DNA from 2 places in the Marinobacter sp. AN1 genome. Region 1 is predicted to be linked to the other one. Evidence: riboswitches for the same ligand, from Rfam matches in the RefSeq annotation. Region 1 holds a riboswitch; the other holds the start of a gene.

Region 1 (7,612 bases):
ATGCGTATTGACCCGGAAGGCAAGCTCAGTGTCGCGGCGGAAGACCTGTACTTCCCCAACGGCATGGTGATTACACCGGACCAGAAAACCCTGGTGGTGGGCGAAACCTTCGGCAACCGCATGACCGCTTTCACCATCGCGGACGACGGCGAACTCTATGACCGCCGGGACTGGGCCGAGTTCGGCCCGAGGCCAGCGCCCGGCCCCCGTGCCGATATGCTGAAACAGCTCAGCATCGGCCCCGACGGCTGCTGTCTGGACGCTGAAGGGCAGATCTGGATTGCCGATGCCTTCAACCAGCGCTGTATCCGCGTGGCTGAAGGCGGCGAGATCACCGACGAGATCAAGGCCCCGGAAGGCCAGGGCGTGTTCGCCTGCATGCTGGGTGATACCGATGGCCGCACCTTGCTGATGTGCTGTGCGCCGGACTCCTCCGCGAAACGTCGCAAACAGGCCAACGAGGCCACCCTGTACACCGCCCGGGTGGCGGTTCCTCACGCTGGAAACCCCTGACCTGTCATTCAGGTGCCAGGTTCCCGGGCTGCAACGGCCCGGGAGCCGGTTTTCGGCCTTCCCCTATGCACTATCCAGTGCGCTCGTTCGTATACCTTCCCAGACTTCTCCACGCCAGCCGGCGTGGCATTCACTCGAGGGGAACCCATTGGGCCGTTACCCCTCAAAGCCTGAAAGGCCGCTTGAATCCCCTGGTGCTGCCAGGGCACGGCGGTTTGTTGACCGATGTGGCAAAGGGGATAGTGTTTTGAAAAAACGAACAGGATGGATGGCGCTGTTAATCACAGGTGCGTTGGGCCTGTGGGCAGTGGCCGTCGCCCAGAATGAGCCCGAGCAGTCCGCCTACGCACCGGAAAACCCGGGTCTCGCCGTAGCGACCTTTGCCGGCGGCTGCTTCTGGTGTGTGGAAGCAGGGTTCGAAAAGATTCCAGGTGTGGTCGAAGCTGTCTCCGGGTACGCCGGGGGGGATGAGCCTTCACCCACCTATGAGCAGGTGTCCTCAGGCCGTACCGGTCATACCGAGGCAGTCCAGGTGTATTACGATCCGGAAGAGATCACCTACGAGGGCCTGGTGGAAGGTTTCTGGCGCTTTATGGATCCAACGGATGCCAACGGCCAGTTCGTGGACCGGGGGCAGCAGTACCGCCCGGCGATTTTCTATCATGACGACGCGCAAAGGGAAATCGCCGAAGCCTCAAGGCAGGCGCTGGCGGATTCCGGCCGCTACGACGGCCCGGTTGTGATCGAAATCGTGCCCCTGGACAAGTTCTGGGACGCCGAGGGATACCACCAGGACTACTACGAGAAGAACCCCATCCGCTACAAGGTCTACACCTTCAACAGCGGCCGTTTCCAGTTTATTGACAAGGTCTGGGGTGAAGACCAAGAGCTGGATTTCTCACAGTTCCGGCCGGATCGCCAGGGCCAGGCGGCTGGCACCACCAGTTCGGTGACTGACCGCATCGTGGCTGGCCCCGGCTTCGATCCGGAGAGTTTCCGGATGCCGGATGAGGCGACGCTGCGGGCTGAACTCACCGACCTCCAGTACGAGGTGGCCCGGGAAGACGGTACCGAAAGGGCGTTCAATAATGAGTACTGGGATAACAAGGAGCCAGGTCTCTATGTGGATATCGTCTCGGGTGAGCCCCTGTTTTCGTCACGGGATATGTACAAATCAGGCACCGGCTGGCCCAGCTTTACCCGTCCCATCAACCCGGAGGCGGTGGTGGAGCGGGAAGACAACAAGCTGTGGATGACCCGCACCGAGATTCGCAGCCGCTATGCCGACTCGCACCTGGGGCACGTATTCAACGATGGTCCGGAGCCCACGGGCCTGCGCTACTGCATGAATTCGGCGGCCATGGCGTTTATCCCCCTGGACCAGATGGAAGCAGCCGGCTACGGGGATTACATTGAAAAGGTCCGGGAGGACTGATTTACAGCCAGAGATCCCGAATCGGCGTATCCGGGCCAAAATGATGGCGAATCTGTGCCTGCAGCAGCTCCGCCGTGCCGATGGCATCAATCAGCGCATTATGGCCCGGGTAGTGGGGCAGGTTATAGCGCAGCCGGCTGTCCGCCAGGCGGATGGACACCGGCTTCTTGCCCCATAACCGCTGCCAGCGGGTGGGGTTCCGGTCCGGGTGAAGGTGGGCTTCGATGGCCATGGTGTCGATCACCGGGAAGTCTATCCCTTCCTTCAGACGCCACCGCAATGCCACATCAAGGAACGGCCGCTCTATGGCCCGGTAGTGAACGACCGGAATACGGCCGGCCAGGGCCGGCAATAACTCATCCAGGATATCCCCCAAATCTGGTGCCTCCTGGATATCGGTATGGGTGATGCCATGGATGGTGACCGACGTCTGGTGCAGTGGCAACTGCGGACGCACTACCCAATGACGGGCCTCGGCCAGGCGAATTCGTCGGAACGTGAAGGGCACCAGGCCGATACTGACGATGGAGTGCTGGTTCGGGTCCAGCCCGGTGGTTTCGAAGTCCATGGCGACCATCGGGACCTCTTCCACGGTGGTGTCGGGCGTGATGGAGAAGGCCTCATAGAAGGTCCTCAGGCGCGGGTCACTGGTTTCCCTTGCCAGTGACGACATTCTATCTGGCCAGTCGCCGGTTGGCCGATGGCCGTCACCGGATGCTCTACGTCTGGTGCTCATGGCTCTCCTGTGTACAACGTTGTTATCACGGGGACTACCGGGGAATCTGGGCGTTGTAACGATAGCGCAGGAACTTCTGGGCCTGGCTGACGACCTGGAAGGCGTCTTTCAGGTGGCTGCGCTCGAAGGGGGACAGATCTTCCGGGCGCACGTTGTTGTCCGGTTCGCGCCCGTCTTCCATGGCCAGGGCCTGGTGGCGGATACGGACGATAGCGATAAACTCCATGGCATCCCTCAGGTTGCCCACGCCGTCTTCCGGCAGTAAGCGGGTCTTGCCAATGTCCCGCAGCCGGTCAAAGGAATTCTGGGCCCGGGATCCACAGGCCAATGCATGCACCCGAATCAGGTCGGATACCGGCGCCGTACCCCGACGCTTCAGGTTGAAGGTTTTCTGCTGTTTGCCATCTTCCTCCATCACAAACTGGCGGAAGAAGCCCAGGGGTGGCGTTCGATTGAGGGCATTGCGGGCCAGCATGGCCAGGAATCGCTGACTGTTCTGTGCTTTTTCTGCGATCAGCTCCTTGAGGGCTTCGGCGTAGCGCTCCTCACCGTACACCCCGTCCAGGTCAAAGAAGATATTACTGTTGAGCAGGGCTTCCGCCTTGGGATTATCGATCCAGTCGGTGAAATAGTCCTTCCAGACTTTCAGGGGCTGCCGCCACTTGGGGTTGGTCGCCATGATATCGCCGGTGCAGTAGGCATAGCCGCATTCGGCCAGGCCATCGCTGACGAACTTTGCCAGGGCGAGGAAGTAGGCGTCGTGCTCAGCCGGGTCGAAACTGTCATCCAGTACCATGGCGTTATCCTGGTCGGTGACAATAAGCTGCTCATCCCGGGCCATGGACCCCAGGGCGAGGAAACAGTAGGGCACCGGTGGCGGGCCAAGTTTCTCCTCTCCAAGCTCCAGAAGTCGCTGGGTAAAGCTGCGGCCGATACCGGCCATGGCACTGCCGATCATGTGGGAATTGGCGTCTTCGTTTACCATCCGGATAAAGCTGTTGCGGACTTCCTGGCTGATGGCCTTGAGGCCTTTCACATCGGGCTGGCGGTGAATGTTGCTGACCACGTACAGGCTGTTCTGGGATTCATACTTGACGATATCGGACAGGGCCACCACACCCCGGGGCTTGCCCTTTTCGATGACCGGCAGGTGGTGCACATTGTTGTGCAGCATTTGCAACATGGCCTCGAACACCAGCGCATCGGGCCGGATGGTGATCAGATCCGGTGACATGATATCGGCCACCGGGGTTTCCGACGGCAGGGCGTCGGCCACGGCCCGGGTGCGCAGATCACGATCGGTGATGATACCCACCAGGTTGCCCTCGTCGTCCCCGCTGCCCTCAACCAGCAGCAGGGACGATACCCGGTTATCGGTCATGATGCGGGCGGCCTCCTGCAGGCGCACGGTGGAGGGGGCGGTTACCGGTTGGCGAGAGATCAGCCGGGAGACCTTCGCCGTCATCGAGTCGTTGACCTGGTCCGATCGGGTGACGGCCTGGCGCAGGCGGCTCTTGTCCTCTACCTCCACGAAGTCGGCAAAGACATCATGGTTATCGAACAGGTCCTGAAACACCGGGTACGGGATCAGGTAGATGAGGGTGTCCTCCAGGGCTGTGGCAGGAAAGCGCACCTGGCGACCCATCAAAAGACCGATCTGGCCGAAGATTTCGCCCTCGCCGAGCCGGTTGTACAGCTCCCCGGAGCGTCGGTAGAGTTCTGCCGCACCGCTGCGGATATAATGCAGGTCGGTATTCTTCTGGCCCAGCTCCAGGATTTTTTCCCCGCCCTGGAAATAGGCAATCTCGATACTGCCGGCCACCCGGTCCAGCGCCTCATCCGGCAGTTCATCGAAGGGTGCGTGCTGCTGTAAGTGGTTACGGATGTCGATCAGTTCCGCTTGCATGGGCCGCCCTGTTGCTATGGTGTCATTGAGGGTAACCACTGCAATATAGCAGGGCAGCAAGGCGGTTCGCGAACGGGTGGCCTGCAACACTTGATGAATTACATTGACCACCACAAGGGGTGTTGCTAGCCTTGCGCCCTGTTTTCAGGTGTCCTGCTGCCAGTATGGCGCGGGATGAAACGGGAAGTCGGTGCGCCTTCGGGCCAGTCCGACGCTGCCCCCGCAACGGTAATTGAGATAAGGGTAACCAATCCGCCACTGCGCATTGTCGTGGGAAGGCGGTTGCCCGTAACCGCACCGCGGTTCGCTCAAAAGCCCGGAGACCGGCCTGGGAACACACCCGGAGTTGCGGAGGGCGGCTCGGGTAGGCGACTCCCGGCATCTTTCCGCTCTCCGTCCTGCCTGCCCCGCTGACTACTCCGTAATGCATGTCTTGAACCCGTGCGGGTGCGCGCGGTTTGTGGAGTAGTATGATGCTCAAGGTTCCCGTTTTCGTAGCAGGCGCGTCCCTGCTCGCCCCTTCCCTGAATGCCTTTGCCCAGTCAGAGACCGATACCCGGCCAATGGATCCTATCGTGGTGACCGCCACCCTGGGTCCGAAAACGGTTGGTGAAAGTCTCTCGTCTGTTACCACGATTGAAGAAGCCGAAATACGCCGGCAGCAACCTAAAGACTTCCAGGATGTCATTGTTTCGCGCCCCGGCATAGCCATCTCTGCAAACGGCTCTCTCGGCAAAAATGCGACGGTACTTATTCGTGGGCACGAGTCTGACGGGACGGTTTTGCTGGTTAACGGTATTCGTATTCGTTCAGTAACATCTGGCTCACCAGCCTGGCACTACCTGCCACCTCAACTGATCAACCGGGTGGAAATCGTCAGGGGTAGTCGGAGCAGTCTTTACGGTGCAGATGCAATGGGTGGGGTAGTTCAGGCATACACCGCGCCAGAGAGTGAGGGTTCCAAAGGGTGGGTTGAGGTCGGCGCCGGGAACCTGGACACCCAGAACTACACCCTTGGACTTTCCTCCGTCGAGGAAAACAGTTCTCTTGGTGTCGGTATTAACCGGTTCCGGACAGATGGCGCCCCGGTGGTGGAGAATGGAGACGACAAGTCCTACGACAATACCTCCGGTAGCTTCAATGCAAGTTACGAGTTTTCCAATGGCGTTCGCGCTTATATGACCTATCTTGGCGCCGAAGGTCGCTCAGAGTATGAAGGAGGGTACAACGATTATTTGTTCCAGGTGGCAGGCGTGGGCGTCGACTTTCCGCTTACCGACCACTGGCGGACAAGCCTGCAGTTCTCTGATGCGAGGGATGAACTGGATGATGTGAGTGCCTTCCCGGGTGAATACAATACCAACACCCGTACATCTCGCCTGGAAAACTGGTTTACGGTTGGCACGCATGAGTTTGTGCTTGGCGCAGAAACCATGACCGATCGGCTGGATTCGACCCAGTCTTTCACCGAAGACAAACGCGGCAACGATGCCTATTTTGGTCAGGCCTTGTTCAATTTCGGCCCAACAGAGCTTCATCTGAGTGCTCGCAGTGACGACAATGATGCGTTTGGCACCCATGAGACATGGGGCGCATCCTACGGCTACCGGATTGATTCCAGCCATCGGCTACGTGCCAGTGTTGGCACAGCTTTCAAGGTACCAACCTTTCTGGATCTGTACGCCCCACCAGCCTGGGGCGGTAATCCGGACCTGGAGCCAGAAGAGTCAACCAGCTACGAAATCGGTATGGAAGGTAACTATGGAAACTGGTTTTGGGATGTCGCCCTTTACCAGAGTGATGTAGATCAGCTTATCATCTTCGACAATACCCAGTTTCGTTCTCTGAATGTCAAGGAGGCGCGGCTTCGGGGTATTGAAGTTTCAGCGGGCTGGCAGAATAGCGATTGGACTGTGCGCGCTGGTGCCAGTGCTGGAGATTATGAAGACAGGGAAGACGGCAGCACACTGATCCGGCGACCGGAGCAGACCGTCAGGCTTGATGTCGACCGTCATTTCGACGATTGGTACGTCGGCACGACCCTTCGGGCGGAGAGTCACCGGTACAGTTACGAGCGTAAGCGTATCCCGGGGTATGGCAACTGGGATCTTCGTGCTGGCGTGAGTCTGGCAGATCAGTGGTCGGTCAAGTTGACGGTGGATAATGTACTCGATGAGGAGCATCGTCTGGCACAGTACAGTGGTGATCAATATTTCATCAGCACCGGCAGGACCGCAATGCTGTCAGTACGTTATGATTTCCTTCAGTAAGTCCCGGTCCAGACAGGTGACCCGGTAATGCTATCGTGGCGCTTAAGCTCGATAGCTGGTTTTCTGTTACTGCTTATGCTGGCAGCAGGCAGCAAGGCGGGTGGACTATGTGCGGTTGATGCCCTTGGACGGGAGGTCTGCCTGTCGGAGCGGGCCGTCCGGATTGTATCCCTGTCGCCCGGTGCAACCGAGCTGGTTTATTCCGCTGGCGCTGGCGACCAACTGGTGGGTGCCGGCGCCTGGAGCGACTATCCGCCTGAAGCGAGGGAGCTGCCCCGGGTAGGCGACAGTAAGCGGGTAGACCTGGAAGCCATCCTGACCCTCGAGCCAGATCTGGTGATTGGCTGGACCGACGGAAACTCCAGGGTTCAGCTGGACCGCCTGGCAGAGCTGGGTATCCCCGTGTTCTGGCTGGCGCCCAGAACGTTCGAGGATATCGCCGCCACTGTGAAGGCGCTGGGTCTGCTTACCGGCCACCAGCCGCTGGCAGAACAGCGTGCCGGGGAATTTCTGGCAGGTATCAGGGCCATCGAATCGCAGTATGAAACGGCCAGGCCCGTGCGGGTGTTCTACCAGGTGTGGGACCAGCCGCTGATGACCATTAATGGCGATGAACTGATCAGCAGGGCCATACAGCTTTGTGGTGGCACCAACGTGTTCGGTGACCTGCCCCGCCTCGTCCCCCGCATATCGGTGGAGACGCTGCTGATGGTGGACCCGGAAGTAATCGTTACCGCCGGCCGTGGCGATAC
Region 2 (7,612 bases), 440 kb from region 1:
ATGTACTGCAGTTGCTCGCCAGTGCCCCGCATCAGGCCCCGGCGCTGCAGGGCGAAGATGGGGCTGAAGCCGTTGTAGAACCAGGCACCCTCGAACACGGCCGCGAAGAACAGATAGGACATGATGAATTCCTGAAGGTCATCCCGGTTGCGCAGGTTCAGGTCGGAGCGCATGGCCGCGTCCAGGCGGCGGTTGGCCATCTGGATCTTGCCGTTGATTTCCGGCACCACCCGGTAGCGGTTGTAGATTTCACTCTGGTCCAGGTTGAGGGTTTCAATGCAGTGCTGGTAAGCCCAGGTGTGCATGGCTTCCTCGTACACCTGGCGGGCCTGGTAGATCTGCAGTTCCGGGGCGCTCATTTTCTCCATCACCGCCAGGCCGATGTTGCGCATGGCGAGGATATCGGAAGTGGTGAGGTAGGCCAGCACGTTCTCGTAGACGTGTTTTTCCGGGGCCGTTAGGCGGTGGTGATAGTCGTGGACGTCCTGGGCCATGTTGACGTCCAGGGGGGTCCAGTGGTTCTTGTTGGCGTTCATGAAGTACTCCCAGGCCCAGGGGTACTTGAACGGCGCCAGCTGGTTGATGTCGGTTTCGCCGTTGATGACGCGTTTATCATCGACATTGACCGGGGCCGGGCCTACGGGGTTTGCAGCTTGCGGGGTGATTTTTGGTTCGTCGTCCCAGTTGAGCATGGAGTTTCTCCGCTTAAAGAATTTGTTGGCCACGGAATCCACGGAAGAACACGGAAGGAAAAACAAAAAAGAAAAGATGAAAGGATCTTTTTAGCCACTAAACCCACGAAAGAACACGAAAGTAAAAGACAACAAAGCCTTTTTCTTTTCGTAGTGAATCTTTGTTCGTGTTCTTTCGTGGGTTTAGTGGCCCGTAACGTTTTTGCCTTTCGCTATTTTCCGTGTTCTTCCGTGGATTCCGTGGCTAAAAAAATCAGTTACTGACAAGCCTCACAATCAGGCTCGTCAATGGAACACACCTGCGGCTGTGGCGCGGCGACCGGGGTGGTTTTTTCAGCACCGGTGGCACCCAGGGAGCGCAGGTAATAGGTGGTTTTCAGGCCCCGCTCCCAGGCCAGCTGGTACAGTTCATCGAGTTTTCGGCCGTTGGGCTCGGCCATGTACAGGTTCAGGCTCTGGGCCTGGTCGAGCCATTTCTGACGTCGCGCGGCGGCTTCCACCAGCCATCTCGCATCGATTTCAAAGGCCGTGGCGTAGCGGGCTTTCAGCTGCGCCGGGATGCGGTCGATCTGTTGCACGCTGCCGTCGAAGTACTTGAGATCGTTGACCATGACGTTGTCCCAAAGGCCCTCAGCCTTGAGGTCACGGACCAGTGAAGGGTTCACCACGGTGAACTCGCCGGAGAGGTTCGATTTGACGAACAGGTTCTGGTAGGCCGGTTCGATGGACTGGGAGACGCCGACGATGTTGGAGATGGTGGCCGTGGGGGCGATCGCCATGACGTTGCTGTTGCGCATGCCGTTGCTGGCAACGAGCTCCCGAACGGGGGTCCAGTCCAGCCGGGTTTCGGTGTTGACCGAGACGTCGCCGTCGCGACGGTTCGCTCTCAGCAGGTCCAGGGAGTCGATGGGCAGGATGCCCTGGTCCCACAGGGAACCCTCGTAACTCCCGTAGGCGCCACGTTCACCGGCTAATGTGGCGGATGCACGGATGGCGAAGTAGCTGAGCTGTTCCATGGCCACGTCAGCGAACTCCACCGCTTCCGGGCTGGCGTAGGGTACGCCCAGTTTGTAGAGGGCGTCCTGGAAGCCCATCAGACCCAGACCCACCGGGCGGTGTTTGAGGTTGGAGTTCTTCGCCTGGGGCACCGCGTAGTAGTTGATGTCGATAACGTTATCGAGCATGCGTACGGCGGTGGTGACGGTCCGCTCCAGCCGTTTTACGTCCAGCTCGCCATCCTGCACGTGGGCCGCCAGGTTCACGGAACCCAGGTTGCACACGGCGATTTCGTCTTCGCTGGTGTTGAGGGTGATTTCGGTGCACAGGTTGGAGCTGTGCACGACCCCTTTATGCTGCTGGGGTGAACGCAGGTTGCAGGGGTCCTTGAAGGTGATCCAGGGATGGCCGGTTTCGAACAGCACGGTAAGCATCTTGCGCCATAGCTGCTTGGCGGAGACCGTCTTGTAAAGGGTGATTTCCCCCTGTTCCGCCAGCTGTTCATAGTGTTCATAGCGTTCCCGGAAAGCGTTACCGTACAGGTCGTGCAAGTCGCTCACATCGCTGGGGGAGAACAGGGTCCAGTCGCCATCTTCACGCATGCGTTCGATCAGCAGGTCCGGCACCCAGTTGGCGGTGTTCATATCGTGGGTGCGGCGGCGTTCGTCACCGGTGTTCTTGCGCAGCTCCAGGAATTCCTCGATGTCCAGGTGCCAGCTTTCCAGGTAGGCGCAGACGGCGCCCTTGCGCTTGCCGCCCTGGTTCACCGCCACGGCGGTGTCGTTGACCACTTTCAGGAACGGCACCACACCCTGGCTCTGACCGTTGGTGCCCTTGATGTGGGAGCCCAGGGCCCGCACCGGGGTCCAGTCGTTGCCAAGGCCGCCAGCCCACTTGGACAGCATGGCGTTGTCACGGATGGCGCCGTAGATGCTCTCCAGGTCATCCTGCACGGTGGTCAGGTAGCAGGAGGACAGCTGGGAATGGCGGGTACCGCTGTTGAACAGCGTGGGGGTGCTGGCCATGTAGTCGAAGCTGGACAGCAGCTCATAGAATTCGATGGCGCGGGTGTTGGGGTCATCCTCCCGCAGGGCCAGGCCCATGGCCACCCGCATGAAGAACACCTGAGGCAACTCCAGGCGGGCCTTGTTCCAGTGCAGGAAGTAGCGGTCGTAAAGGGTCTGCAGGCCAAGGAAGCCAAACTGCTGGTCCCGCTCCGGTTTCAGGGCGGCGCCCAGCCGTTCAAGGTCAAAGGCGGCGAGGGCTTCGTCCAGCAGTTCGTAGCGGATGCCTTCGTGAATAAACGCAGTCAGCGCCTGTGGGTAAACCTCCGCCAGCGAGAGCGTGGTGGGCAGGTTCAGCGCCCCGGCGGTTTCCAGGCGGATCTGTTCCAGCAGCAAACGGGCGGTGACCGCACTGTAGTCCGGCTCCTGTTCGATACGGCCACGGGCGGTCATGATCAGTGCGGACAGTACCCCGGTTTCCTCGATACCGTCGTAGAGGTTGCGCAGGGCGTCTTCCACCAGGGATTCGCCATTGATGCCCTGCAGACCCGTAGCCGCCTGTTCCACCTGCAGTTTCATCAGGCCCAGATCCAGCGGCGCTGATGTGCCATCCGCCTTCTTCACGGTCAGGTGCGGGTGCGCTTCCACTGGCTCGTCCAGCGCCCGCTGGCGTGCGTGTTCCTCCCGGTAGAGGACGTAGGCGCGGGCGACTTTCTGCTCTTCGCCCCGCATCAGCGCCAGCTCCACCTGGTCCTGGATGTCCTCGATATGCACCTTGCCACCAGCCTTAAGGCGACGACTGATGGCCTGGACCACCTGCTCAGTCACGGCTTTGACGGCATGGTTGATATGGGCGGAACCGGCGGCCTGGTCACCCTCCACGGCGAGGAAGGCCTTGGTGACGGCGACGCTGATCTTGGAGGGGTCGAAACCCACCAGGGTGCCGTTGCGCTTGATCACCTGGAGGGATTCCGTGGTGGCTGGGGGTGCTTCGGCCAGGGCTGTGGACATGGGTGTTCTCCTTTACAACGCGTTGGTATTGCTGGCTTCGCGTTGCAGGAGGGGTTGGTTAGCCACGGAATCCACGGAAGAACACGGAAAAAGATGAAAAGATTTTTAGCCACGAAACCCACGAAAGAACACGAAAAAAATGATTACTGAACAAACAGGTCTGGTTGTTTCAACTTCGTGTTCTTTCGTGGATTTCGTGGACCAATAACGTCTTGGTCTTTTGCTTTTTCCGTGTTCTTCCGTGGATTCCGTGGCAAAAAACTGGAACCCGTCCGCTCGCCTTTAAAACGCGAAGGCACAGCACTCTGTCCTTGGCCGGTCTTCGGACTCAGGGGCGTAAACCTTCCGGTTCGGCCTTGCGGGCGACTTCCCGGCGTGTGCCAGTGTCATGATGCCCGTTCGTTCCCCAATACCGCTGCGCGTCAGTTCCGGACTCTCACCGGATTCCCAATACCAGACTGATCATCAATTAATCACAATATCTGGTATTACGCCAAGAACATAAACACTATATACAGAGAAACCACCGACAACAACCATGCTGAGCGACAGAGGGATCAGGATCACACCAGCGAGGTTTCACCCGCCATTTCGATAAACGCCCGGGTGTGGCGGTCGTCGAGGTCTGCCGTTCGAACGCCCAGGTGGATGTGCTTGTGAATGCCCTGTTCACCCAACCTGACTGGCGTGATTGGCAGGCTCTCAGCGTATTCTTCCACCAGCCAAAGGGGTAACGTGGCCACGCCCCGGCCGGCGGCGACCATCTGCAGCATCATCTCGGTGGCTTCCAGTACCTTGTGCTTTTTGGGCAGGCAACTGGCAGGCAACAGGAACTGCTGGAAGATATCCAGGCGCTCGATGGCCACCGGGTAGGTATACAGGGTCTGGGCGGCCACCTGCTGCGGGGTTACCCGTTCCAGCCCGGCAAGCTCACTATCACGGCTGACCACCAGCACCTGCTCGTAGGGAAACACCGGCTCGAAGTGAATCCCTTCCCGAACGATCGGATCTGGCGTCACCAGCAGGTCAATGTCATGGTTGAACAGCGCTGCCATGCCACCGAACTGGAACTTCTGGGTGACGTCCACATCCACCCCTGGCCACCGGGCCAGGAAGGGGTCCACAACTTTCAGCAACCACTGGTAACAGGGGTGACACTCCATACCAATGTTCAGCGCCCCCCGTTCGCCCCGGGCAAACTGCAACAGGCGCTCATCCACCCGTTCCAGCTGGGGCAGCAGGCGGTTGGCCTGTTGCAACAGGTAATCACCAGCCTGGGTGAGCTTGAGGCCCCGACCTTCCTTCTGCCACAAGGGCGTACCCAGTAGCTGCTCGAGCCGGGTGATCTTGTGACTGAGGGCGGACTGGGTCAGGTGCAATGCCCTGGCGGCAGCGGTCAGGGAACCCTGGCGGTCGATTTCCCGCAGGATTTTCAGATGGCTTCGTTCGATCATGGCTATTTATGAATCAATGTCATGGATTGGTGACATTTAACCATTTTTCGTCATGAACTGCAGTGGTTATGCTCCTGCCACTTATTGATTAACAGGAGCACCACCATGGCACTGACACACAACCTCGGGTTTCCCCGCATCGGCACCCGGCGAGAACTCAAATTCGCACTGGAAGACTACTGGAAGCAGAAAACCACCGCGGACGACCTGTTGAACACGGCGAAACACCTGCGGCAGCAGAACTGGCAAACCCAGGCCGACCTGGACTACGCGCCGGTGGGGGACTTTTCCCTGTACGACCATGTCCTGGACATGAGCTTCACCCTGAGCCATCTACCGGAGCGGGTTCAGGGACTTAAGGGCAGCGAACTGGACCACTACTTCCGCGTGGCCCGGGGCCGGTCACCGGCGGACTGCGGTTGCGGCATTGCGGCCGGTGAGATGACCAAGTGGTTCGACACCAACTATCACTACATCGTCCCGGAAGTGTCCGAAGACACGTCGTTCTCCCTCAACAACCAGAGGCTGTTAGAGCAGAATGCCGAGGCGCGCAGTGCCGGTGTGTCCCCCAAGCCGGTGATTATCGGTCCGGTCACCTACCTGTGGCTGTGCAAGGCCCGGGAAGGCGACGACCGCCTGCAACTGCTGGAGCGCCTGCTGCCGGTCTACGGGCAATTGCTGGATCAGCTGGCGGACCTGGGGGTGGACTGGGTTCAGGTGGATGAGCCCGTCCTGGTCACCGAACTGGACGCCGACTGGAAAGCAGCCCTGGAAACCGCCTACCACGCCCTCAAGGGAAGCCGCAGCAAACTGCTACTAACCACCTATTTCGGCACCCTCGCGGAAAACCTGCAGCAGGCCTGCAACCTGCCAGTGGCCGGTCTCCACATAGACGCGGTACGGGGCAAACAGGATGTGCAGGTGGTGGTCGACTGGCTGCCCCCCCACAAGGTGCTGTCCCTGGGGGTGATCGACGGACGCAATATCTGGAAGACGGACCTCAACGGTCTTTTGGAATGGCTGACACCGGTCCACGACAAGCTCGGTGACCGCCTGTGGCTGGCCCCCTCCTGCTCGCTGATCCACGTACCCGTGGACCTGGCCCTGGAGAGCGACCTGGATCCTGAGATCCGCAGCTGGCTTGCCTTCGCCACCCAGAAACTGGACGAACTCCGTGTGCTGAAAAGCGCCCTCAATGAGGGGACTGACGCTGTGGCAGGACCCCTGGCCGATAACGCCCGGGCCATTGCCAGCCGGCGGGCATCAGGCAGGGTCAATAATCCGGACATCAGACAGCAGGTGCAGGCCATCACGCCGGAGCTGGGCCAGCGCAAGAGCCCCTACTCCATTCGGGCGAACAAGCAGGCTCAACATCTGAAGCTGCCCCGCTATCCCACCACCACCATCGGCTCCTTCCCGCAGACCACGGACATCCGCAAATCGCGGCTGGCGTACCGCAAGCAGGAAATCAGCCGGGAACACTATGTCACGACCATGAAGACAGAAATCGAGCGAGCCATCCGCGAACAGGAAAAGCTGGGGCTGGACGTGCTGGTCCACGGTGAGGCGGAACGTAATGACATGGTGGAGTATTTCGGTGAACAGCTGGAAGGCTATATCTTCACCCGCTTCGGCTGGGTGCAATCCTACGGATCCCGCTGTGTAAAACCGCCGATTCTCTATGGTGATATCCACCGCCCCGGTCCCATGACCGTGGAGTGGATTGCCTACGCCCGCTCCCTTACGGACAAGCCCCTCAAAGGCATGCTTACCGGCCCGGTCACCATCCTCAACTGGTCCTTTGTGCGGGACGACCAGCCCCGGCGTGACACCGCCTTCCAGCTGGCCCTGGCCATCCGCCAGGAAGTGCTGGACCTGGAGGCCGCCGGCGTCAACATCATCCAGATTGACGAGGCCGCCCTGCGGGAAGGCCTGCCCCTGCGCCGGTCACAGTGGCAGGACTACCTGGACTGGGCTATCGATGCGTTCCGCATCACCGCCAACGGCGTGAAGGACACTACCCAGATCCACACCCATATGTGCTATTCGGAGTTCAACGACATTATTGAAGACATCGCCCGCATGGACGCGGACGTCATCACCATCGAAACCTCCCGCTCCGCCATGGAACTGCTGGATGTATTCGAGGCGTTCCGCTACCCGAACGAAATCGGCCCGGGAGTCTATGACATCCATTCACCGAACATTCCGTCCCGGGATCAGATCGTCAGCCTGATGAGCAAGGCAGCGGAACGGGTGCCGGCAGAACGCCTGTGGGTAAACCCGGACTGCGGCCTGAAAACCCGGCAGTGGGAAGAAGTCATACCGGCCCTTGAGAATATGGTGGCTGCGGCGAGGGAGTTGCGGGAAGCCGGTTAATCATTGGCCTCTGCCAGACTCCGCTGATAAAGTTACCGACAGGTTAGCAAGTTAACCGGCAACTATGATGAGTGCC

Evidence for each region. Region 1 has a riboswitch for cobalamin ahead of LJ360_RS01715 (TonB-dependent receptor plug domain-containing protein). Riboswitches for the same ligand answer to the same signal wherever they lie in the genome.
Region 2: linked by a shared signal. The riboswitch ahead of LJ360_RS19685 (ribonucleoside-diphosphate reductase subunit alpha) and the one ahead of LJ360_RS01715 (TonB-dependent receptor plug domain-containing protein) in region 1 are both predicted to bind cobalamin.

Annotation. Positions count from the first base shown of each region.
Region 1 covers NZ_CP110342.1:390,795-398,406, forward strand. The annotation lists gene LJ360_RS01695 (SMP-30/gluconolactonase/LRE family protein) at 1-513, shown strand, start outside; gene msrA (peptide-methionine (S)-S-oxide reductase MsrA) at 782-1,948, shown strand; gene LJ360_RS01705 (3'-5' exonuclease) at 1,950-2,684, opposite strand; gene LJ360_RS01710 (putative nucleotidyltransferase substrate binding domain-containing protein) at 2,719-4,590, opposite strand; cobalamin riboswitch at 4,720-4,937, shown strand; gene LJ360_RS01715 (TonB-dependent receptor plug domain-containing protein) at 5,166-6,860, shown strand; gene LJ360_RS01720 (cobalamin-binding protein) at 6,888-7,612, shown strand, end outside.
Region 2 covers NZ_CP110342.1:4,255,554-4,263,165, forward strand. The annotation lists gene LJ360_RS19680 (ribonucleotide-diphosphate reductase subunit beta) at 1-692, opposite strand, end outside; gene LJ360_RS19685 (ribonucleoside-diphosphate reductase subunit alpha) at 950-3,703, opposite strand; cobalamin riboswitch at 3,999-4,216, opposite strand; gene LJ360_RS19690 (LysR family transcriptional regulator) at 4,267-5,157, opposite strand; gene metE (5-methyltetrahydropteroyltriglutamate--homocysteine S-methyltransferase) at 5,263-7,536, shown strand.